DNA from 3 places in the Sporomusa rhizae genome. Region 3 is predicted to be linked to each of the others. Evidence: riboswitches for the same ligand, from Rfam matches in the RefSeq annotation. Region 3 holds a riboswitch; each other region holds the start of a gene.
What was found. Region 3 has a riboswitch for thiamine pyrophosphate ahead of thiC (phosphomethylpyrimidine synthase ThiC). Riboswitches for the same ligand answer to the same signal wherever they lie in the genome.
Positions count from the first base shown of each region.

Region 1: linked by a shared signal. The riboswitch ahead of thiT (energy-coupled thiamine transporter ThiT) and the one ahead of thiC (phosphomethylpyrimidine synthase ThiC) in region 3 are both predicted to bind thiamine pyrophosphate.
Region 2: linked by a shared signal. The riboswitch ahead of thiS (sulfur carrier protein ThiS) and the one ahead of thiC (phosphomethylpyrimidine synthase ThiC) in region 3 are both predicted to bind thiamine pyrophosphate.

Region 1 is NZ_CP156925.1:3,938,647-3,946,549, reverse strand. Features, by position in the region: gene SRRS_RS18700 (amino acid permease) at 306-1,673, shown strand; gene thiT (energy-coupled thiamine transporter ThiT) at 1,739-2,389, opposite strand; TPP riboswitch at 2,451-2,553, opposite strand; gene SRRS_RS18690 (thiamine diphosphokinase) at 2,600-3,316, opposite strand; gene SRRS_RS18685 (helix-turn-helix domain-containing protein) at 3,551-4,114, opposite strand; gene SRRS_RS18680 (D-serine ammonia-lyase) at 4,505-5,851, shown strand; gene SRRS_RS18675 (RidA family protein) at 5,932-6,309, shown strand; gene SRRS_RS18670 (DUF5058 family protein) at 6,328-7,026, shown strand; gene SRRS_RS18665 (hypothetical protein) at 7,050-7,730, shown strand; gene SRRS_RS18660 (amidohydrolase family protein) at 7,723-7,903, shown strand, end outside.
Region 2 is NZ_CP156925.1:2,897,953-2,905,855, forward strand. Features, by position in the region: RNA gene rnpB (RNase P RNA component class A) at 1-251, opposite strand, end outside; gene thiE (thiamine phosphate synthase) at 321-971, opposite strand; gene thiF (sulfur carrier protein ThiS adenylyltransferase ThiF) at 987-1,592, opposite strand; gene thiH (2-iminoacetate synthase ThiH) at 1,598-2,698, opposite strand; gene SRRS_RS13650 (thiazole synthase) at 2,751-3,536, opposite strand; gene thiS (sulfur carrier protein ThiS) at 3,540-3,740, opposite strand; TPP riboswitch at 3,799-3,908, opposite strand; gene SRRS_RS13660 (Nif3-like dinuclear metal center hexameric protein) at 3,985-5,103, opposite strand; gene SRRS_RS13665 (tRNA (adenine(22)-N(1))-methyltransferase TrmK) at 5,094-5,783, opposite strand; tRNA gene SRRS_RS13670 (tRNA-Val) at 5,982-6,057, opposite strand; tRNA gene SRRS_RS13675 (tRNA-Glu) at 6,131-6,205, opposite strand; tRNA gene SRRS_RS13680 (tRNA-Ile) at 6,284-6,358, opposite strand; tRNA gene SRRS_RS13685 (tRNA-Asn) at 6,409-6,484, opposite strand; gene rpoD (RNA polymerase sigma factor RpoD) at 6,548-7,657, opposite strand; gene dnaG (DNA primase) at 7,714-7,903, opposite strand, start outside.
Region 3 is NZ_CP156925.1:1,901,689-1,909,591, reverse strand. Features, by position in the region: gene SRRS_RS08540 (CDC48 family AAA ATPase) at 1-1,469, opposite strand, end outside; gene SRRS_RS08535 (response regulator) at 1,658-2,377, opposite strand; gene SRRS_RS08530 (ATP-binding protein) at 2,405-4,303, opposite strand; gene SRRS_RS08525 (hypothetical protein) at 4,437-4,613, shown strand; TPP riboswitch at 4,623-4,720, shown strand; gene thiC (phosphomethylpyrimidine synthase ThiC) at 4,775-6,079, shown strand; gene SRRS_RS08515 (hypothetical protein) at 6,089-6,616, shown strand; gene SRRS_RS08510 (carbonic anhydrase) at 6,800-7,405, shown strand; gene SRRS_RS08505 (NAD-dependent epimerase/dehydratase family protein) at 7,500-7,903, shown strand, end outside.

The DNA of each region.
Region 1 (7,903 bases), 2.0 Mb from region 3:
CCTTTAAAATCCAGCCTTGTTATGGTGGAGAATTAAAGGCCATTTCTGTATATGTGGAGTCCGTCTACCAATCCTATTCAAAGATAACAAAATCATCTCGTTAATTCCTTTTTAGGGTAGCCTGTATTTATTTTTGCTAACAGAGCATTCTATAAAATGTAATATTGGCAGATTCCTGGAGGGTTCACCCTTGTCAGCCGTAATTGATGTCGAGGCAGTCGTAAAAGATAGCGGTCTTTCTTATGCAATAAAAATCTTATGGAACTAAATGCGCATTGTATGATGACTAGGAGGGTACGAAAGTAATGGAAGAGAAAGAATTAGCCCGTGGGCTAAAGGCTCGCCACATTGAATTAATAGCCTTAGGCGGCACCATCGGCGTCGGTTTATTTATGGGGTCAGCAAGCACAATTAAGTGGGCTGGGCCTTCGGTATTGCTTGCCTATATGTTAGCCGGTATTGTTATGTTCTTTGTTATGCGTATTATGGGAGAAATGTTGTTCCTCGAACCAGTCACCGGCTCTTTTGCAACTTATGCCCATAAGTATATTAGTCCTTGGGCGGGATATCTGACGGCCTGGTGTTATTGGTTTTTGTGGGTTACAGTAGGAATGTCAGAGGTTACGGCAATTGGAATTTACATGAATTATTGGTTTCCCACGCTGCCGCAATGGCTGCCGGCGCTTGTTGGCGTGGCGATTATTGCGATGGCTAACTTAGTTTCTGTTAAATACTACGGTGAATTCGAATTTTGGTTCGCGCTCATTAAAGTTGTTACGATTGTGGTTATGCTGGTAGTGGGACTAGCGATTATCTTTTTGGGTATTGGTAATGCGGGCCAACCTGTGGGGATTGCCAATCTTTATATTCATGGAGGATTTTTCGCTGGCGGTTGGGAAGGATTCCTGTTTGCACTATGCCTGGTAACGGCTTCTTACCAGGGGGTTGAACTTGTCGGCATAACTGCTGGTGAGGCAGAAGATCCTAAAAACACCTTGCGTAGAGCGATAAAAAATATTATCTGGCGTATTTTAATTTTCTATGTCGGAGCTATATTTGTTATTGTAGCTATTTATCCTTGGAACCAGATCGGCACGATCGGCAGTCCTTTTGTGTTGACGTTCGCAAAAATCGGGATTACTTCGGCAGCCGGTATCATTAACTTTGTAGTTCTTACTGCCGCAATGTCCGGTTGCAATAGCGGTATATACAGCGCCGGGAGAATGCTTTATACGTTAGCAGAAAACGGGCAGGCGCCAAAATTTTTCGGAAAAGTTTCAAGTGGTGGCGTTCCCAGCAATAGTATTAAAATCACCATCGCTTGCTTAGTAATCGGAGTCTTTTTCAATTATATCTACCCGAATTCAAAACTATTTATTTATATTTACAGCGCCAGCATTCTGCCTGGCATGATTCCGTGGTTTGTACTATGCATTAGTCAAATTAAATTTAGAAGGAAATGGGAAAAGGAAATGGATTCGCATCCATTTAAATCATCGCTATTTCCGATTAGCAACTATATAACAATTATCTTTTTATTCTTAGTCTTAATCGGAATGTGGTTTAATAGTGACACGCGAGTATCATTAATTGTTGGCATAGTTTTTTGTGCGATTATCACAATATTCTATTATGCGCTTGGTATTGGAAAAAGAAACGAAACAGCTGGATAAATGAAGTCAGGCAGTGTTCAAGTAAGAGAAAATCCGCATGATGTATGCACGCGGATTTTTTTGTTTTATTTATAATTATCGCTGACTAACGGTTGACGCCTAATCGTCATTTCAATTCGCTCAATAGGCAAAACTCGCATTAAAACAAGGCAAATAATGCATTCTACACCTAGATAGCTGGCGTTAAACAGGAATGAATACAGATACGGTGAAACCCCTTGTGGTGCATAGCTGGCAAAAAACACGATACCGGAAATGAAATGAAACAAAAACCGACCAATAATACCGACGACTGTTCCCACCAGATATCGGCCTTTAAAATATCCCGCCAAGCCTAAAGCCATAAAGGGCAACGGATAATCAAACAACACCTGTACCGGGTGCAAGATAAAGGGGTCTTGGATCAAATTAATCATGCCATACAAAAAACCGGTGAGATATCCGGTTTCTGCGCCATAAAAAAATGCTATAAGAAGTATAGGAATCATACTGCCCAGAGTTACACTGCCACCTTGCGGCATATGGTATAGTTTAAATGCATGCAGAATAGCGGCCAGAGCAAGTGCTAGACCGATATGAGCCATCATTCTTGCGCTGAAATTAACCTTCTTCATTCGCATCAATGCCACGACTAATAAAATAACACCCGCCAGAATCAGTATCGTAGTCGGACTTGCTGCAATCGTTGCTATGTTGTCGACAAAGGTACCCTTCATATCTTTACCCTCCAATAATAAAAAATTTAAGCCGCAACCAATTGTAGGTTTGCGGCTTTCTCTATTATTCAAGTCGCTTCCCTACGCTGGCATTATCCAGATCAGGTTAAGGGTTAATGAAATAATACTCATCTCTCAGCCCGTAGGCACCCCTAGCACATATGTCATTTTATTCCACTATAACACTATTTTATGCACAGGACAAGTAATTTATAAATGTTTATACTGCAAATAGACTCCCAGTAAACCTTTACCCAGTGAAACAAATACTTCCTGGCAGTTGACTAACGGCTGATTGCTAATTGCGTAGGGCAGGGTGCGCTTAAGTTCTGCGTTTTGTAACGGCCAGCGCACGCCGGCAATAGTAACACCTAAACAGCGGTTTGATAGGGAAATCAGGGATATGACGTCAGGCATTACTTCTGTTTTTATTTTTACATTATCCTGACCTGATAAAAAAAACAAGACTTCAGATTCATCGGCGGCAATACTTTTGATGCCAAGCTCTTCATAACCGGCTAGTGATTGTATGTTGCCAAAAGCATGGTCAAACCGTCCTCCCCATATCCCGGTGATAATTGCGGTAGTCGTACCATATATTTCTTTCGCTCTAAGCAAAGCAAGCTGGAGATCAGTATAATCCTTATCTTCCGGATAAATCTCAACCGGTACACCCAGACTTCTCCCCCATGCCCAGGCTTCAGGATTGGCACTGTCACCATCACCAATAATTCTGTCCGGCGTTATACCGGTTTGCCGGCAAATATGGATACCACTGTCGATACACCATATAGGCAGGCCTGCTGCCAGCGTCGAAAACCATCTATTTTCCGGCGGCCTGCCGCCGGCTGTCATCAGCAGCGTTGTTTTTGGGAATGATTTTTTAAACGTAAGCTCAGTTTGTGGTAGTTTTAAACTTTGTATCATCGATTACACCTGTCCAAATTCCAGTATTTCAAGATGCTTATTTCACCTTTATTGCTTTATTATCCTTCTTTATTCCGATGTATTCGGAGTTGGTAAATTGTATCGCATTTAAAATCACATCCATAGCATGAGGATGATCGCTTACGAAATGAAGCACCTGAGATCCATATATATTTGGTTCTCAGGTGCTTTATTGTGAGGCAATGAGTAATGGCCTTCTGCCTTGGTTAACAGTTAAAAATCCGGCGGAGTTACGGCAAAGATTACGTCGGCATTGGAGCTGTTGTCATTTTTCCACATATGACGTGAGCCGGGGGGGATTTTTACACTATCACCTTTTTCGAGTGTTTCCATGGAGTCCTCAAGATAAAGTGTAACAGTACCAGACAATACGTAGGCAATTTCCTCTCCTGTATGGGATAAAGGAATCTCCGAGGATTGGGCATGAGGAGGGATAGTCATTAAAACCATTTCAATTGCTCCGCTTAGATCTGGGGAAAGCAGTGTATATTCCCAATTACTATGCGGAAATATGATTTTTTTGCGATTGTTGGCACGGGTAATTAATTTATCAACATTTGCAGGTTCAGTAAAAAGACTAAAAAGGGGTATATCCAAAGAAACTGCAATCATACGAAGCGTATTAAGTGATGGATTTGCAAGTCCGCGTTCAATTTGGCTTAACAATGAAGGCGTAACATTTATCCTTTCAGCCAATTGACGTAGGCTAAGGTTTTTACTAGTTCTTGCAGCAGCAATTCTTTGTCCAAGTTCGACACTGTCGTCGGTATTTTGCATGTAAGTATATTCTCCTAACAAGATTTTATTGTGTTCAATACAATTTAATATTATCAAAACTTGTATTATTTAACAACCATGTATAGCGAGTTTTCTTTATTAAATTAGTATGGTGACTTATATAGGTTGATTATTAACCAAAATGCTATTTTTGTCTTTTAAAATCTAGTATAAAGATGAATTTTAAAATATTACAAATAAAGAAAAATTTTATTTTTTATACTATTGCAAATAGTAGGGACATGATGTATATTAAATGTGATTAAACAATTCAATCACATTTAACTAATGTAAAATATAATTAAATATGGTTGAAAGTTTTATGGAAAGACATTGATAGTTGATGACCGCAATATCTGATTTACTTAAACTGAATCATCGGAGGGCTATATGAAAAATTCTACTGTTTTGGAGAAAAAAATCGAAGAATGGAAAGCGGAGTTCCCACTTATCGAGGATTTGATGAGTACCCGCGAGGTATTTTGGGTGAATCCGCTTTATGGAAATAAACAAGAAGAATCTCTTCATTCTATTACGGAAAAAGATATTCAAGATGCCGAAGCAAGACTTGCTAGATTTGCACCATTTATTATGAAGGCTTTTCCGGAAACTGAACAGAGTAATGGCATCATTGAATCTCCTCTTGCGTTCATTCCGAACATGCAGCAAAAACTTAGTGAATTATGCGGCTTAAACATTCCAGGAAAATTATGCGCAAAATTTGATAGTCATCTTCCAATTTCCGGCTCAATAAAAGCGAGGGGAGGCGTGTATGAAGTACTCTATTTGGCAGAAGCCATTGCAACGAAACATACTAACTTATCGTGGACAGATGATTATTCAATATTAAAAAATGATGATTTTCGAAACCTGTTTCAAGAATACACAATTGTTGTTGGCTCTACGGGAAATTTAGGTTTGAGCATTGGAATTATGGGGGCAGCACTGGGATTTCGAGTAGTTGTGCATATGTCTGTGGAGGCGAAGCAATGGAAGAAGGATATGCTTCGGAGTAAAGGCGTAATTGTAGTTGAACATACTGCTGATTATTCTCAGGCAGTTGAAGCGGGGCGTAAAGAAGCCGAGCAGGATTCTAAGAGTTATTTTATTGATGATGAAAGTTCACGTCACCTTTTCTTGGGATATGCGGTAGCTGCTAAAAGATTACAGCAGCAATTAATAAATCTTAATATAGTTGTCGATGAAGAACATCCACTTATCGTACATTTACCTTGTGGCGTTGGCGGAGGGCCTGGGGGTGTTACTTTTGGCCTGAAATCAATATTTAAAGAAAATGTTCATTGCTTTTTTGCAGAACCCACTCATTCGCCGGCAATGTTACTCGGTTTGATGACAGGTTTGCATGAAAAAATAGCCGTACAAGATTTTGGCATTGATAATCGTACTGCTGCAGACGGCCTAGCTGTTGGTAGACCCTCTGGATTGGTTGGAAGAATTTTGGAACGGGATATCGCGGGTGTATTTACTGTGCAAGATGAACATCTTTATCTGCTGCTAAAAATGTTAGCTGACTCCGAAAATAAGTTTTTGGAACCATCTGCTTTAGCTGGATTTTTTGGGCCTATGCAATTGATGGCAACGAAATCAGGCAGAAGATTCCTGAAGGAAAGAAATCTCTTAGATAAAATGCCTGGCGCTACACAGATAACTTGGGCAACCGGAGGAAGTATGGTGCCAAAAACGGAAATGGATAAATTTTACCAACAAGGTGTGTAAGTTGCTGAAATCGTACGTGTGCTTAAGGAAAAGCAGGGTATTAGAAATTTATACAAATAACTAGAAAGAAGGTTTGCAAAATGAAAAAAATAGTAAATACGGAAAAAGCACCAAAAGCAATCGGGCCATACTCTCAAGCTATTGCCGCCAATGGTTTTTTATTTGTATCTGGACAAATTCCGGTCAATCCTGCCACGGGTGAAGTTGCTAGTTCTATAAAAGAACAAACGCAGCAATCATTGGACAATATAAAGGCTATATTAGCTGCTGAGGGAAAAACATTAGCCGATGTCGTTAAAACCACTATTTTTATAAAAAATATGAATGATTTTGCACTTGTAAATGAAGTATATGGGACTGCTTTCGCTGAAAATCCTCCGGCCCGTTCCTGTGTGGAAGTTGCTCGACTTCCTAAGGATGTGTTGGTTGAAATAGAAGCAATCGCGTTAGTCAAGTAAAAAAAAGGGGGGTTATTTGTGGATTTAAAAACAGTTATGAACAGTCCGGGTATGTGGTTTGCTTCAAGCATAATAGTTATTGTGATACTGTTTCAAAGTCTTATTTATTTGCGTGAAGCGTTTAAAACAGCGGAAAAACTAAATATGCCCCGGGAAAAGTGTTATGCAGGCATGAGATCGGCAATGATTACAGCCCTTGGACCGGCGTTGGCTCCCGTCATCGTACTTCTTGCACTAATTGCTGTGGTAGGTGCACCTACTGCATGGATGAGATTAAATGATATAGGTGCTGCACGGACCGAATTGGCAATGATTACATTAGCCGCAAAAGTAATTGGGGTCGATCCTCAATCCGCTGCGTTTAATTTAAAAGCATACACGTATTCTTTATGGGGAATGGCGCTTAATAATATGGGGTGGATGCTGGTCGCTTTACTGTTTACGCCCCAAATGGGCGGTATGGTTACCAAATTAAATCAGAAATATGATCCTAAGTGGATAAAGTATTTAATGACAGGAGCAAGTGTAGGGTTATTTGCATTTTTGTTATCAGGGCAATTGGTTAATGCTAAAATTGGTAACTGGTATGCAGCGTTTATTTCCGCAGGCTTCATGCTAATAATATCTAGAATATTCAGAAAGTATCAAAGGCTGCAGGAGGTAGCGCTTGGTATTTCGATGATAGCAGGGATGATGCTGGCAACGGCGATATCATAAAATTCGGGCAAAGGAGAGGTACAATGAATAATGACAAGGTTGCTTTAAATTCGCGGTTGATAAAAATCGGAGCCGTGACATTGAGTGCGGGCATTATTGCGAATTTTGCTCCGGTAATCTATTTATGGATGGCATATGGAGAAATACCGCCCCTTGAGGATATTTTGAAAATATGGACGGTAGCGCTTGTAACTTTTGGTGTTTCGTGGCTGGTTCAACCACTTACCTTTTTTAGTATGTTGGGGACAAGCGGTTCATACATCGGCTGGTTAGCAGGCAGCGTTGCGGATCTAAGGTGTCCGGCAGTTACCATGGCCCAGAAGGTTTCTGGATATGAGGCGGGTACACCGGAAGGGGATGTTATCTCGACGATTGGTATTGCGGGGTCGGTACTGTTGTCTGTATCGGTAATTACTGTTTTTACCATTATAGGCGCGAATATTATTGAAATTTTACCGGCCTTTATCAAAGCGTCATTCAAAGTAATTTTACCCGCGGTATTTGGTGCAGTTTATGTGGAGTTAGCCAGCAAACACTTAAAAATGGGCGCAGCCACCATTCTAGTTGCATTGGGTTTTAGTTTTTTGGCGATTAAACTCGGAGTTCCTGGATGGCTCCTTAATATAGCTATCATCGGCGCAGGTATTGTGATTGCAAGAATCCAATATTTGAGTGAAGCAAAAAGGAGTGGGGCAAATGTTTGATTTGAAAATTACTAATGGATTAATCATTGATGGAAGTGGTAAAGCTGCTTTCCCCGGCGATATTGGGATAGTGAAAGATAAGATTGTAGCAATAGGGGATCTGAGTGCGCAGGACAGCGTCGAAACAATCAATGCCAATGGCAATATGGTGGCACCTGGATTTATTGATATGC
Region 2 (7,903 bases), 1.0 Mb from region 3:
AAGGTTCAGCGGGCAGCTTCATCCCTTCCCTATTCGGTCTTGCTCCAGGTGGGGTTTACCTAGCCAATCAGTCACCTGATTGCTGGTGCGCTCTTACCGCACCGTTCCATCCTTACCTGAAAAATCAGGCGGTCTACATTTCTGTGGCACTTTCCCTAAGGTCGCCCTCGCTGGACGTTATCCAGCACCCTGCCCTATGGAGCTCGGACTTTCCTCGGATGACAAGCATCCGCGATCATCTTTCATACTCAGATATTCAATTTAGATATTTAATAATAGCACTATGTTAATAACAAGTCAATCATGATTAATTAAATGTATTAGGGATTGAGTGCTTTGCGAATGGTATTTATTTTAGCTGGAATATCAACTGCACCAACAATGTCTGTTACTATTGCTACCATCTTTGCACCATGTTGTTTGACCTCACGGGCATTATGTTCTTTTATTCCTCCAATTGCAACAAAAGGAACATCATGATTTTTGGCAACGTACTCTAGATATTCAAACCCCACAGCCTGACATACATCTTTTTTTGTAGTAGTAGGAAAGATGGGTCCAACACCAATATAGTCTATACATCCTATCTCCACCGCCGCTCTCGCTTGCTCCGGCGAGTGGGTGGACAGCCCCAAGATCATGTCATTGCCAATTAATTCTCTAACCTTTACTGGAGGCAGATCTTCTTGTCCCACATGGACACCGTCTGCACCAATCATCAAAGCTAAGTCAATATGATCATTAATGACAAAAGTTACGCCGGCTTTTTTGGTGAGTTCCCGAATTTTCAAGCATTCATCATACATTTTTCCAGCTTTTTTATATTTTTCCCGGTATTGAATTACTTTAATACCACCTGCAATCAACAACTCTGCGACTTCAACATTATTTCTGCCAAGAGAATGTTCCTCATCCGTAAGGGCATAAATATCTGTTGATAAAAAATTAGCCATACCTTTTCTTGGTGCCATTTTATTAGCCCTCCATTATCTATTATCTAAAAAATGACTGACTATGATATCCGCCTGTTTAGCGGCAGCAACTTGTACTCTGGGCGCAAGCGGGGGACATTTTGCACTGACTGCTGATGTTAGATCGCCAACTACGAAAAAGTTATCTCTTATCCTATGGATAGTAATATTGTCACTGTTGCCCCAGCCGGCTAAACCAGATGCGGCTATTAATAGTTTAGGAGAATTTAGGTAATTTTCTACAATCAGCTTTTTGCATTCCGGTCTGTCGAATGCTTCAACAATAACATCGCAATCCTCAAAGAAGGTATCCTGAGTACTATATTTTCGTTGTGTTACTTCAATCTGTACATCCGGATTAATAAGCGTGAGGTTACTTTTAAGTGCCTCAACCTTAGGCATCCCGATTTGATGCAGGAAGAAGAATTGCCGATTTAAATTACTGGCTTCAACTTTATCAAAATCAATAATTTTAAACAATTTAAAACCTGTACGTACCAACATTTGGGCGCAATTGGAGCCAAGTCCCCCTGCTCCGGCAATACCAATTTTAATACGAGAGAACTTATCCAAAATGCTAGCTGCTATGTATCTGTTAATTCCCTGCTCAAATTGATTCATAGCTATCACCACATTTGCCAGTCTTTATAAACAGGCTGATAATTTTGTGAATACAGCATTGCCGCAATATCGGCTACATTTCGTTCATCCGATATCTCAAACTGGCTGACAGACGCCTGTGTTGAATGCCCGCCAACAGCAGTGCATGAACCAGCAGACATTTTGGTTATTCCGAGTTTAACCATGTTATTACGTAATACGGCACTTTCACGCGTAGATAAAGTGATGCCGCCTCGCGGCATGAACAGACGAAATGCAAGCACATATTGAACAAGGTTTTTATCACTGACAATAACTTTGGGCGGAAAACCACCGACATGGGGTCTCATTCTCGGTGGTGATATGCTTATTTCAATATTAAGATACTTACGTTGTAAATAATCTGCGTGTATGCCTGTAAAAAATGCTTCTCTGCGCCAATCATCAAGACCAAGCAACGCACCAATATTGACACTGCGCATGCCGGCTTGACATGCACGTTCAGGAGCATCAAGCCGATAATGGTAGTCACGTTTAGGACCTGCGGGGTGAAGCTCGGCATATACTTTTTGATGGTATGTTTCCTGATAGATTGTCATACCGTCCACGCCATTTTCAATTAGCACGTTATACTCTTCCGTATTGAGTGGATATACTTCAATGCTGATAGAGGTAAAATATTCTTTTAATATGTCTACGCATTGCCTAATATATTCCACCGAAGAATGGTATCGTGATTCACCGGTAAGAATTAGAAGATGTTTTAAGCCAGTGGCGGCAATCGCTTTTGCTTCGGCTTTAACTTCTTCAAGCGATAGTTTTTTGCGCTCAATTTGATTATGCGCATGAAAACCGCAGTAGACACATTGATTCACACAATAATTTGCTAAGTAAAGCGGTGTATAAAGCAATATCGTTTGGCCAAAATGCTGTACAGTAAGGCGATGCGCTTTCTGCGCCATTGCTTCTAAATGGTTTTCAGCCATTGGTGACAGTAAGGTCAAATAGTCCCAAACTGTTAAATTATCTTTTGCAATAATCCGTGAAATATCAGCATCGGTTATTTGATTAGAAGTATCGGCAAAGTTCCAGTCCCGATACTTTTCTATTTCTTGATAAAAGCTCATTTTTCCCCTCCAATCACGCTAAGAAAATTTATTTATCCTTAACTAACCTGCTCTATTTATCTAAAAATCCGGTTAACGGTGACGAAGCGTTTGCATATTCTTGAATAGCCCCAGGTCCGGCCAAGAAAGCTTTACGGCCGGCGGCAACCGCTAAACCAAAGGCTTCGGCCATTGCTTCGGGATCGCTGGCTGTTGCTACCGCTGTATTTACCAAAACTGCTGCTGCACCCATTTCCATGGCTTCGGCTGCTTCCGAAGGGCGGCCGATACCCGCATCTACAATAATGGGTAATGATATTTCCTCGATTAGTATCTTAATAAGTTCTTTCATTTTTAACCCACGATTTGTTCCAATAGGTGCCCCAAGTGGCATGACAGCAGCGGCACCAGCTTCTACCAAACGTTTGGCTGCCATCAAATCAGGACTCATATAAGGGAGTACAACGAAGCCTTCCTTAGCAAGGATTTCAGTTGCCTTAATTGTTTCCATATTATCAGGCAGTAAGTACCGGTTATCGGAAATAACTTCAATTTTGATCCAATTGCCACACCCGGCAGCTCGGGCCAAACGAGCTATGCGAATAGCTTCTTCAGCATTTCTAGCGCCAGATGTGTTCGGTAATAATGTACAGTGCTTAGGTATATAAGTAACAATGTTTTCCTCTTTGTGATCGAGGTCTACTCGCCGCAATGCCACCGTTATAACCTGTGCTCCAGCGGCATTTACAACTTCTGGGATAAGTGTATTAGATGCAAATTTCCCTGTTCCCAAAAATAACCGACTAGTTAATTTTGTTTCACCAATTTGTAGAATGTCATTCACTGGATTTTTTTTCATAGGTCAGCCTCCTCCTACAAAACTAACTACCTCAAGGCAGTCTTCTTGTTGTAATACAACGGTTTGCCAGTCTTCTTTTCTGACGATGTTACCGTTGTATTCGATGATAACCACTTCAGGATTAAAACCCTCTTGACCAACCAGTTCGGCTATAGTAATACCTTCTGCGCCGATGATTTTTTTACCATTTACAATTAATAGCATGGGGGAATTCCTCCTTTTAAAAAAATAAAAAACACGTCCCCCGAATGGTAATGACGCGCATTATTATACACGACCTTCCTCCGCAGGTATTATCCCGATCAGGTATGGAGGTCAGGAACTCACTAGTTCCACTCTCAGCCCATAACATGAGCTCCCTCGGTCACTCAATATTTATTTATTACTATTTTATAGCATACTGAAATAATCGTCAAAATTGGTATAAGCTTTTATTTGGGCAAATTTGTTAATAAACTGTAAATATATCTCTATTTGAGGCACTAGCAATAATTTCTATACTATAGCCATTCTTACTTATAAAATTTGCTAAGTAGGAGGCGACACATTCTACTACAGGTTGCTCGGTAGCAAAATGACCTGCATCGATAATCGCTAAGCCTTCAGCAACAGCTTGTTGGGCTTCATGATATTTTACATCGCCAGTTATCAGTACATCCGCACCGGCGTTAACCGCGTTTTTGATCAAATCTGCACCGCTGCCGCCGCATACTGCCACTTTGGTAATCTTGGTGGTAACGGATCCGGCTGCTTTCACCGCGGTAATATTTAGTGCCGCTTTTACTTGACCAATAAACATCTCAAGACTTACGGGTTCGGCAAGACCTCCTATACGACCTAAACCATAGCTTGCCCCTGAATTTAGCAGCAAATATTCATCATAAGCGACTTCCTCATAAGGATGTGCGGCTATCATGGCATTAATAACTTGAGTCTTTAAATGCATAGGCACTATGGTTTCTAATCGATACTCCGGCACGAATTCAAGGGAACCTGTTTTGCCAATGTACGGATTAGTCCCCGCTAACGGAAGAAATGATCCTATCCCCTCTGTTGCAAACGAACAGTGACTGTAATTACCTGTATGACCAGCCCCAGCCTCCGACATGGTCATTCTTACTTTTTCAACATGAGAAACAGGAACAAATACTACTAATTTGCAAAGTTTATCCTGATGTACTGACGTCAATGCTTTGATATCTGTTAGTTTTAACTTTTGCGCCAGGATATCATTAACTCCCCCGGGAGCACTATCCAGATTAGTATGTGCGGCATATACGGCAATGCCGTTTTTAATCAACTTTGTTAATAAGCTGCCTAATGGCAAATCCGCTCTGATGTTCTTAATGCCTTTAAAGATCAGGGGGTGATGAGCAACTATCATATCAGCACCCACTGTCAATGCTTCATCAACAACGTCCCCATCAACATCTAAAGCAACAATAGCCTTATGTATCAGTTGCTCAGGATTTCCTACAAGCAAACCGACGTTATCCCACTCTTCAGCCAGATGCTTTGGCGCTAATTTTTCAAGTTCAGCCATAAGGGCGCGGCACTTTATAGGCATGACATTTTATCCTCCAAATCGTTTAGTTTTTTAGTAAAAGCTTTATACTTTTCAGAGTTAACAGCTTCCTTGCTATCTGCCATTGCCGATAGTACGCCACGCAAATGCCTGAGCAGCTCTTGAATATGACGCTTTAGCAAAGGATGTTTATTCTTCCAGAGCAGCGGACCAATCTCGTATAGTACAGCTTCGATCTGGCAGTCAGTTCCTGGTTCCGCCGCGATAATTTGATACATTTTACCCTCTTCTTCTACTAGTTCTTCAGCGACAATCTTCCAATTATTTTTATACAGCCAAATTCTAACGAGCGACGCCGCAATCATAGGTTGTAGAATAACACGCTTTAGCTTTGCGGTTATTTCCGGACGGGAGCTTAGAATGTCAATAATATTAGCTCCTCCCATTCCAGCGATTACGACAACATCCGCTTCCCCGGGATTAAGAACATCAAGACCATTGCCTTGACGTACGGCAATATATTGTTCCAATTGAGTGTCAGCAACAGCATTTTTGGCTGAAAGAAATGGACCGTGATGAATGTCTCCGGCAATTGCCCGACTAACTCTTTTTTGCTCGACAAGGTATATTGGTAAATATGCATGGTCAGTACCTATATCAGCTAAAATGGAAGCTTCAGGAACCATGTCCGCAATTGTCTGTAACCGTTCTCCTAGTCTCATATATTATAATTCCTCCTATCATCCTAGATAGTATTTCGGTCTATGGATAAAAAATCCTGTTAATAGTCTAAAACCTCGAAATATGTATACACGGCTTGCGCGATAACTAATGCAGCGTGCGATATAAAAGTTGCCTTTTCAGCTAAAGTTAACGGTTCAAGACAGCAAAAAACCTGCGAATATATTCGCAGGTTTTTATGGTGGGCGATGACAGGATCGAACTGCCGACATCCTGCTTGTAAGGCAGGCGCTCTCCCAGCTGAGCTAATCGCCCGTATTCGAAGTTCGATTTTTGACTTTCGAAATGTTTTATCGAATGTCTAAAATCGAGCATCGAATATCAAAGATGGTGACCCGTAAGGGAATCGAACCCTTGATACCGCCGTGAAAGGGCGGTGTCTTAACCGCTTGACCAACGGGCCATAATTGATGTTCGACTTTAGACTTTCGTACTTAACATTAATAATCGAATGTCGTATATCGAATTTCTAACAACGAAATGGTGGGCCCACCTGGGATCGAACCAGGGACCAGCCGGTTATGAGCCGGCTGCTCTACCGCTGAGCTATAGGCCCTAAAGAACTAAAACAGGTTTTCCGAAGAAAGCCTGTTTAATAAACTTATCTGGCTCCTCGAGTAGGACTCGAACCTACGACCGATCGGTTAACAGCCGATTGCTCTACCAACTGAGCTATCGAGGAATATCGCCAACGTTGATTATTATAAAACAATGTCTCTATTACGTCAAGTGCTTTATTTAGTTTTTATTCAAGAAAATCTTTCAATTTCTTGCTGCGGCTAGGATGACGAAGTTTCCTAAGAGCTTTAGCTTCAATCTGACGTATGCGCTCACGGGTGACGCCAAAATATTGTCCAACTTCCTCCAGTGTACGAGCGCGACCATCGTCTAGACCAAACCTAAGGCGCAATACTTTCTCCTCACGTGGAGTTAGTGTTTCTAATACTTCTTCCAGCTGTTCTTTAAGCAACATGAAAGATGCTGCTTCAGCAGGAGCCGGGGCATCCTGATCTTCAATAAAATCACCTAGATGCGAGTCTTCCTCTTCACCAATTGGCGTTTCTAGGGAGACTGGCTCTTGGGCAATCTTCATGATTTCCCGTACTCTTTCTACGCTAACATCCATAGCTTTAGCTACTTCTTCCGGAGATGGTTCACGGCCTAATTCTTGCAGAAGTTGGCGTGATACCCTGATTAGCTTATTTATGGTTTCTACCATGTGAACTGGAATACGAATAGTTCTGGCTTGGTCAGCGATAGCCCTGGTTATTGCCTGACGAATCCACCAAGTAGCGTACGTACTAAACTTATATCCCTTGTTATAATCAAATTTTTCTACAGCCTTAATCAAGCCTAAATTTCCTTCTTGAATTAAATCAAGGAATAGCATACCTCTGCCAACATACCGTTTCGCGATGCTAACTACCAAACGCAAGTTAGCTTCAGCAAGTCGCCGCTTTGCTTCCTCATCCCCTTGTTCCATACGTTTGGCCAGTTTAATTTCTTCATCAGCTGTCAAGAGCGGAACCCGGCCAATTTCTTTGAGGTACATACGGACAGGATCATCAATGCTAATACCCTCAGGAATGGTGAGATCTATATCTACTTCTTCTTCGGCCGTTTCTTCAATTTCAGACATATCTGGGCCTTCAATAAGTTCAACGTCTGGAACTTCATCTACAATTTCAATACCTTTGTTATTAAAGATTTCATACATATCATCAATTTCATCCGGACTCATGTCTTCAGTCTGCATTGTATCCATAATTTCAGAATACGTTAGTACACCGCGTTTTTTACCCTTGTGTAGAAGTTCATTCACATGTTCAACCGGTGCATTTTTTTTATCGGCCATAGTTTTCCCCCCTTCCCCTGGTAATTGACGATAGTTGGTATATCCTTACTTGCTTGTTAATGATGCAATTTACTAATTTCATGTTTAATTCGCTGACTTTCCGCCAGTTCCTGCAGAAAGCTACTATCCCCCATGCGTTCTAATTCATCGGCCATCAACCGATGTTGTTCATACAAAGTAGTTAAATGTGCCAGCCTAATTGTTTTGATACAATCGTCTACTGATTTAACTACATCCTGTAATTGT
Region 3 (7,903 bases):
AATATGCCTTTTAGCATGGTGTACCGCGCTTCTTTAAACAATTCCGGGTGTTGAATAGGCATTTCCACCAATGTCCGTAATTTATCTTTAATATCTTCAAGACCACCTACATGGTCCCATTTGGTATTAGGCCGTTCAGAGAAAAATTCTCTGGTGGCAGTTGGTTCGACTTCCCGGAATGCGTTATAGAAGTCATCCATGGTAACCGTTAGACTGGCTAAATCTTGTTCGGTTACACCTGCCATAAAGTCTATTTTAGGTAGCAGGCGCCGTACCGCATTCATCCCGGCTTCTTTACACAAAATGGCTAAATCAGCACCTACAAAGCCATGAGTTATCTGGGCCAGTTTTTCTAAATCAATACCGGAATCGACCATCATATCCCGTGTATGTATTTTTAATATTCGTAATCTTCCATGCCTGTCAGGCGGATTTATTGACAGTTCACGGTCAAAGCGCCCTGGCCGCCTGAGTGCCGGATCAACCATATCCGGGACGTTGGTTGCGGCAATTACGATAACCTGCCCCCGGTTTTTCAAACCATCCATTAGCGCTAAGAGCTGAGCTACTACCCGTTTTTCCACATCACCGATTACCTCTGTACGTTTTGGGGCAATTGCATCAATCTCATCGATAAAAATAATTGCCGGTGCCCGACGCTGTGCTGTTTCAAAAATTTCTCTCAGGCGCGCTTCACTTTCCCCGTAAAACTTATTAATAATCTCCGGGCCATTTACATGTAGAAATGCGGCATTAGTTTCACTGGCTACTGCCCGGGCCATCAATGTCTTACCTGTACCTGGCGGGCCGTAAAGCAGTACTCCTTTAGGAGCCTCTACACCAAGATGGCGAAATATTTCCGGATATTTAAGCGGCAGTTCTATCATCTCTCGCACGCGCTGCAGTTCTTTATCCAAACCGCCTACATCTTCGTATGACGCCCGGAACTTCCTGTCTTCAGATGCATCCGCCTGTGTAACCTTAATCTTTGTGCCGGAATTTATAATTACCGGACCTTGGGGGGCTGTACCAAGAACTGTAAAGAATTGATTTTGTGCCCCAGCTAAACGCACTTTCACTTTGTCACCGATAATCACCGGCAATCCACTCAGCATGCGTTCCAGATGCTGAATATCCTGAGCATCACTAAAATCTACGGTAACATCAAGCGGACTTAAAACTAGACTCTGAGCCGGTTGGCGCACTGCCTTTTTCAAAGTGACCCGCTCATCAATTCCCACCCCGGCATTTTCCCGAATAATAGATTCCAGCTGCGCCAGGTTTTTATCTCTAAACTGGGTGAAGCAGGGGACTACTTTTGCTACTGTCGTCTTCCTGCCCTGAATCTCTACAATATCACCAATGATGACTTCAAGCTTATCCATTTCGGCATTATCGATGCGGACATAACCCTGACCGACATCTTCCGGCATCGCATCTGCTACTCTAAAGGATAGGGTAATTGCCATGTTTGATTATCCTCCTCTAGATGATCTCAGTGGAAGCTTATTACAATTTTTATTATAATGACATGCTTATATTTTGACTACTATATGGTAAATAAGGATATTTTTGTAATTAAAATTCATTGTTTACCGATACAGGATTCCGATAAAAAAGCTAGTGTAGCGGCCTTTTTACTGCTACACTAGCTTTTTTAACTAATCTTACCGGAAAATGCATCATCTTTCATGTACTTGTGAAGCGGCCTGCCTACAGGCCCGTACGATAAAATTCCCTTCAGCCAACCGTTATCACATAGATAGTTTAAGTAACGACGCACTGTAACTCTTGATATACCAACAAGTTTGGCAATATCGGCAACGCTGAAATAGCCAGACTGCCTTTCCACTATCCCTAACACCGAATCCAGAGTAGCCTTGTCCAAGCCTTTAGGAATGTTGTCCTTCAAATCTTCAAGGCAACTCGCAATATTTTCACTAAATGTATCTCCCTTTAAGACGTCAATATCTTTTTGTGACATTCGCTGAATATTCTTAATTTTAAAGACATATTTCTGGTAGTTCTTTAAAGCTTTTTTAAAACGTTGGAATGTAAAGGGTTTTATGATGTAATCAACCGCACCATACTGTATTCCCTGTTGAATAGTCTCTGAGTTATGAGCGGCCGTCACTAAAATAACGTCGGTATTAATCCCGGTCGCCCTGATGCGCCGCAATAACTCTATTCCGTTCAGCCCAGGCATATAGACGTCCAAGATTACTATCTGTGGTTTTATCTGGGCAATAAGCTCAAAGCCGGTCTCCCCGTCACTCGCCTGACCTACTAACCTAAATCCCTTCATCTGGGTTATATACTGCCGGTGAAGTTCTAGCACCATTGGGTCGTCTTCCAGGATAACAACATCGATGGCCATGATTCTACCTCCCTTTAACTTAAGGCTTCAGATGCCCCGAATTGGTATCTTTACACTAAAGATGCTCCCTTGGCTTTCTTGGGACTGAACAGTTATTTTTCCGCCACTTATAGCTACTTCTTTCTTTACAAGATATAAACCAACCCCGCGGCTTCCCCGTTTAGTAGAAAATCCTCGCTGATATATTTTGTTTTTGTAAACTTCAGGAATGCCTGGCCCAAAATCGCTTACTTTTATAGTTAAATACTTTTTTCCTTGATAAATATAAACATTAATAACTTTACGTTCACTTGGCAGGCCCTGCACTGCATCAATAGCATTGCTAATCAGGTTACCTAACACAGTTACCATGGCCAGACTGCCAAATACCGGCGGCAGAGATTCAAGCTTGCTGCGGGAATTCAGCCGCAAAGAAATTCCCTGTTCAGTTGATTGACTGATTTTTCCGATAATTAAGCCAGCTGTAGCCTGGTCTTTAATTCGTTTAACGATGAAACTAACAAACTCCTGTTGACTTTTATACATTAGAGTAATGAGTTCTACCACTTTATCGTATTGTTTCATTTGTATAAGCCCTGATATGGCATGCAGCTTGTTGGCAAATTCATGTGATTGGGCCCGCATCGAATCCAGCAGGCTTTGTAGTCCAATTATTTCTTCTGCCAACACTTTAACATCTTCTTTATCGCGAAAAGTAGCCAAAGCCCCTATGACTTCACCATCGACTATAATCGGCACCCTGTTGGTGATAATAACCTTATCCCCAACCTCTTGTTCCTGGTCATACTCTGCCTGTCTGGTCTTAACCACAATAGGCAGCCTCGAATTAGGCAGAACGTCTAAAATGTATTTGCCAATAAGATCGGTGGGTATATTTAGCAATCGTTCGGCTTCACTATTTACTATATTGATGTATCCATCAGTATTTATCGCAACAACTCCTTCCCGCATACATTGCATAATAGCGCGTTTTTGTTCTAAGAGCACTGTTACTGCATGGACTTGTTGCTTTAATTTGCTGTCAGCATCGCCATACAGCTGAGCGTTATACACAGCAATAGATGCATGGTTGGCAAAAGTCGCAAACAATGTTTGCTCAATCGGAGTAGATTTGCAGGCAGAACGAAATCCTATTGCCAATATGCCAATTAAAAAATCCTGAAAGCACAATCTAATAGCTTTTACGCTGCAAAGCTGCTCGTTTTGCAGAACATTAATCAGGCGTTCCGACAGCGCTTCGCCAGATTTTATTTCTATAACTTTCTGGGTTACAGTATCTAGTACCGTTTCGGAGATAAAAACCGGCGAATCAGGCTGATACCATGCTGTGGCAATAGGCGTTTTCCATTCGTTAGCCTGACCTGTTAAGAGAATGCTGCCGCAATCAGCCTTAAACAACCGCATTGCACTTGATACAATAAAATCTAATACGTCATTAATATTCATGGAAGAGGTCATACGGGTAGTTATCTCATTAATAGTCCTGAGCTGTTCAAACTGCCTGAAAACAGTATCCTCATAAAGAATAAAAAAGTATTCGGTCAAATGGACTCTTACCCTATCAAGTAAAGAATCAAAATCCCGCCGGAATATATTGAGAATAGGCAGCTCATTCTTTAAATATAGTGACATGGCATCCTTAACAGCTTTTTCATAGTGCTCAAGAAAGGCCATAATCTCCGGTAATCTGAACCCTTGTTCAAGTCTGACTTTGCTTATCCAACTAACATGCACTTTAAGCGGTGCAAATGTGTCATCTTTTAAGGAGTTAATAATAGCAGCAGTTAATTTGGCAATATCCTGAGCAAGCCGTTTAGGCGGAAGGTTAATATACGATAAAGGCTCTCCTTCGGCCTCCAGCTCGCTTAAAGTGCCTACATTAATTTCATGTTTGAGACTTTCAAGTACAAGTGGGAGAGAGTTCATAAAAATCACCTTGCATTTACTTTACTTTACTTATTAATTTTTTTTGTTGTTTGATTGACTGATAACTCGACATTATTTATTATATATTTTAAATACAATTTTTTCCATATATTTTTTTTATAGGAGGATTATAATGTTGCAAAACAAGCCTGCTACACAGCATTCTCCTGCTAATAAAAAATTGCCTGCCACTGGCCAGGCTGACTCTGCTGACAGCCATTCCCCTCCATCAATAGGACAAAAAATCATCAAAGAGTTAAAAACATTACTTCAGAGTTTTATTGAATACGCAAAAAAAGTTGAGCTCTAGTATTAATTAGTTCATAGCTAGGGGTGCCCACGGCTGAGAGGAGTAAACTCCAACCCTCTAAACCTGATGTGGTTAATACCACCGTAGGGAAGCTTTTTTCTTATATCAAAAGCTGGTCCCATCTCTTCTATGACTAATATAAAAAAGGAGGCTGGGAAAATATGAGTTTCACTACCCAAATGGATGCTGCCAAAAAAGGCATAATCACCAAAGAAATGCGCATTGTTGCCGGCAAGGAAAACATTAGCCCTGTAAATTTGCGTGACCTGGTGGCAAGTGGCAAGGTTGTTATTCCGGCGAACCGCAACCACACCAATCTTATGCCTATTGGTGTCGGCGAAAAACTCCGTACCAAGGTCAATGTCAATCTAGGCGTTTCCAAAGACTGCTATAACATCGAATTAGAGTTAGACAAGGCCAAAAAGGCCATCGCCCTAAAAACAGATGCCATTATGGATCTTAGCTGTTATGGCAAAACTCGGGAATTCCGCCGTAAACTTCTCGATATATCCCCCGTCATGATCGGTACTGTCCCTATGTATGACGTAGTAGGTATGCTTGACAAAGATTTAAAAGATATCACGGTTGACGAATTTTTTTCAGTTATCGAGAGGCATGCCGAAGACGGTGTGGATTTCATGACAATTCACTGCGGCATGAACCGGGCAACAGCTGCGCGGGTTAAAAGAAACAAACGTCTCACCAACATTGTTTCCCGCGGCGGCTCGATCTTATTTGCCTGGATGGAGCTAAACAACCAGGAAAATCCGTTTTATGAGTATTATGACCGGCTGCTTGCTATCTGTGAAAAATATGATATTACTTTAAGCTTGGGTGATGCTTGCCGCCCGGGTTCAATTCATGATTCAACAGACGCCGCCCAAATGGAAGAGTTGATTACATTGGGCGAGCTCACCAGACATGCCTGGCAGCAAAATGTTCAGGTCATAATAGAAGGGCCTGGACATATAGCGCTTAACGAGATTGCCGCCAATATACTTTTAGAGAAAAAATTATGCCATGGTGCTCCTTTTTATGTTCTTGGTCCATTAGTAACCGATATTGCCCCAGGTTATGATCATATTACAAGTGCAATTGGCGGGGCGATTGCAGCCGCTAACGGTGCTGACTTTCTATGTTATGTGACACCGGCTGAACATTTGCGTCTGCCTAACCTTGACGATATGAAAGAGGGAATCATCGCCTCACGCCTTGCCGCCCATGCAGCAGACATTGCCAAAGGCATCCCCGGAGCGCGCGACTGGGATAATCAAATGAGCACAGCCCGCGCCGATGTTGATTTTAAAAGAATGATTGACTTAGCAATCGATCCGGAAAAAGCCCGTAAATACAGGGAGGAATCTATCCCAGAATGTGAAGACACCTGCACTATGTGCGGAAAGATGTGTCCCATGAAAAATATGAAAAAAATATTAAACGGGGAACAGTTAGTTCTTGCGGACTAAGGTGCTGCAATGACTACATTTTATCAATTTAATGACTTGATTAAAGATTACCGTTCCTTGTTGGCAACTATATGTGAAAAGTACACCCCTGACGACTTCAGGTTGAAATATATTAAAAACATGTTGGATATCATGATTGGATGCCGGCAGTATTTCCATTTTGAGCGCCAATTTTCTCAAACAAAGAATAGTAATTATTTCCCTTGGTATATAACCTTTGTCTTCTTTCCTGCCATTTTAGAATGCATCGATAAATCACTTGACCTTTTGCGGCAGCACATGAGCAGTTGGCAGTTTCCTCCCGAGTATACGCGCACAGTCGAATTATTAGCTTCTATGCGCTCACGGCTTCGACATCAACAATTCTATTCCGATGAAGCCGGCAAAGTCAGCTTAGCCACATACCGCGGTCACTCTTTTACCCTTAGCTATGAGAAGCCTGTCGAATTTATCAATGCTGAGCTGCTCTTCCTAATTTTGAAGGACTTAGGCTATTTATTTGCCTGCCAAGAACCAGACAGCCGGATTTCTCCTTGATACATATAGAAAAAAACCAACTTCAATCAGCCTTGTAAAATAAACTATACTAAAATTCACACTGGCCGTTGCAAGTATTTTGATTTTATTTTTACAAATACTTGCAACGTCATTTTTTATATAAGCGATCGGCAATTCACTATCTTCATCAAAAAACAATAACTAGGTAAGGAGAGGATACTTATGGATGCCTATCATGCACTAGAAAAACTCATCCAAGGGAATAAAAGATATGTCACAGAGCGCTATGCAAAAAATAACGTAGGAGTACAAAGAAGATCCCAATTGATAAACATGCAAGACCCTTTTGCAGTAATACTAGGCTGCTCTGACTCCCGTATTCCCCCGGAAATAATTTTTGACCAAGGGCTCGGTGATTTGTTTGTGGTACGCACCGCAGGTCAGGTGGTCGATGATGTAGTGCTAGGAAGTATTGAATATGCTGTAGAACATCTTGATATCCGGCTAGTAGTAGTTTTAGGGCATGGAGACTGCGGTGCGGTCAAGGCTGCTGTAAACGGAAGCTTATGCCAGGGTCATATTGAAACTATCAGACAAGCTATCCAACCTGCTCTGAAAAAAGCAAATACACAGGCCGGCGAGCTATTAACTAACGCGATTAGCAGCAATGTTGAGTTTACCGTGTGGAGATTAAAAATATCCAGTCCGCTACTGCAAAAAGCCATTACCAATAAAGGTCTGCACATTATTGGTGCAATCAAGGATCTTCCTACAGGAAATGTAATTTTCGATACTGTCGATAATCACGATTTTAAAATGTTTTCTTAGTGTTCCGTAGTTAATACCTGCTTTGATCTTAATTATTTTTACTTACAAAATATATAATATAGTCCACTAATTAGACTTATGGTGATAAAGTTATATAAAACACACAATTTGCAATAGGAGGTCAGATTATGAGAATCGCATTCCCCCCACCGAACCGATCGATGAAGAATATGTTTGTCGGCCGGAACGTGCACGCAAGCCGTTATATGCTATTGCCAAACATTGTTCCGAGCAGTTATGTCTGTCCTTAGGTCATCAGCATAATTTGCCTGTAACTGTATTTCGTTTTTGGTGGGCTTTTGGTAACACTATCGGCGGAAAGCACCTACGTGAATTAATAAAATTAGCGATAACAGGGCAGGCTTTACAAATGGTGAAAGGAGCAGGCGGAGCCTTTGTCAATATGAATGATTTAGGAAGGGCTATTGAGCTGGCAGCCACCAGGCAGGAAGCTGCCGGTAATATCTACAACATTGCCAGTCTTTTTTTGTCTTGGGA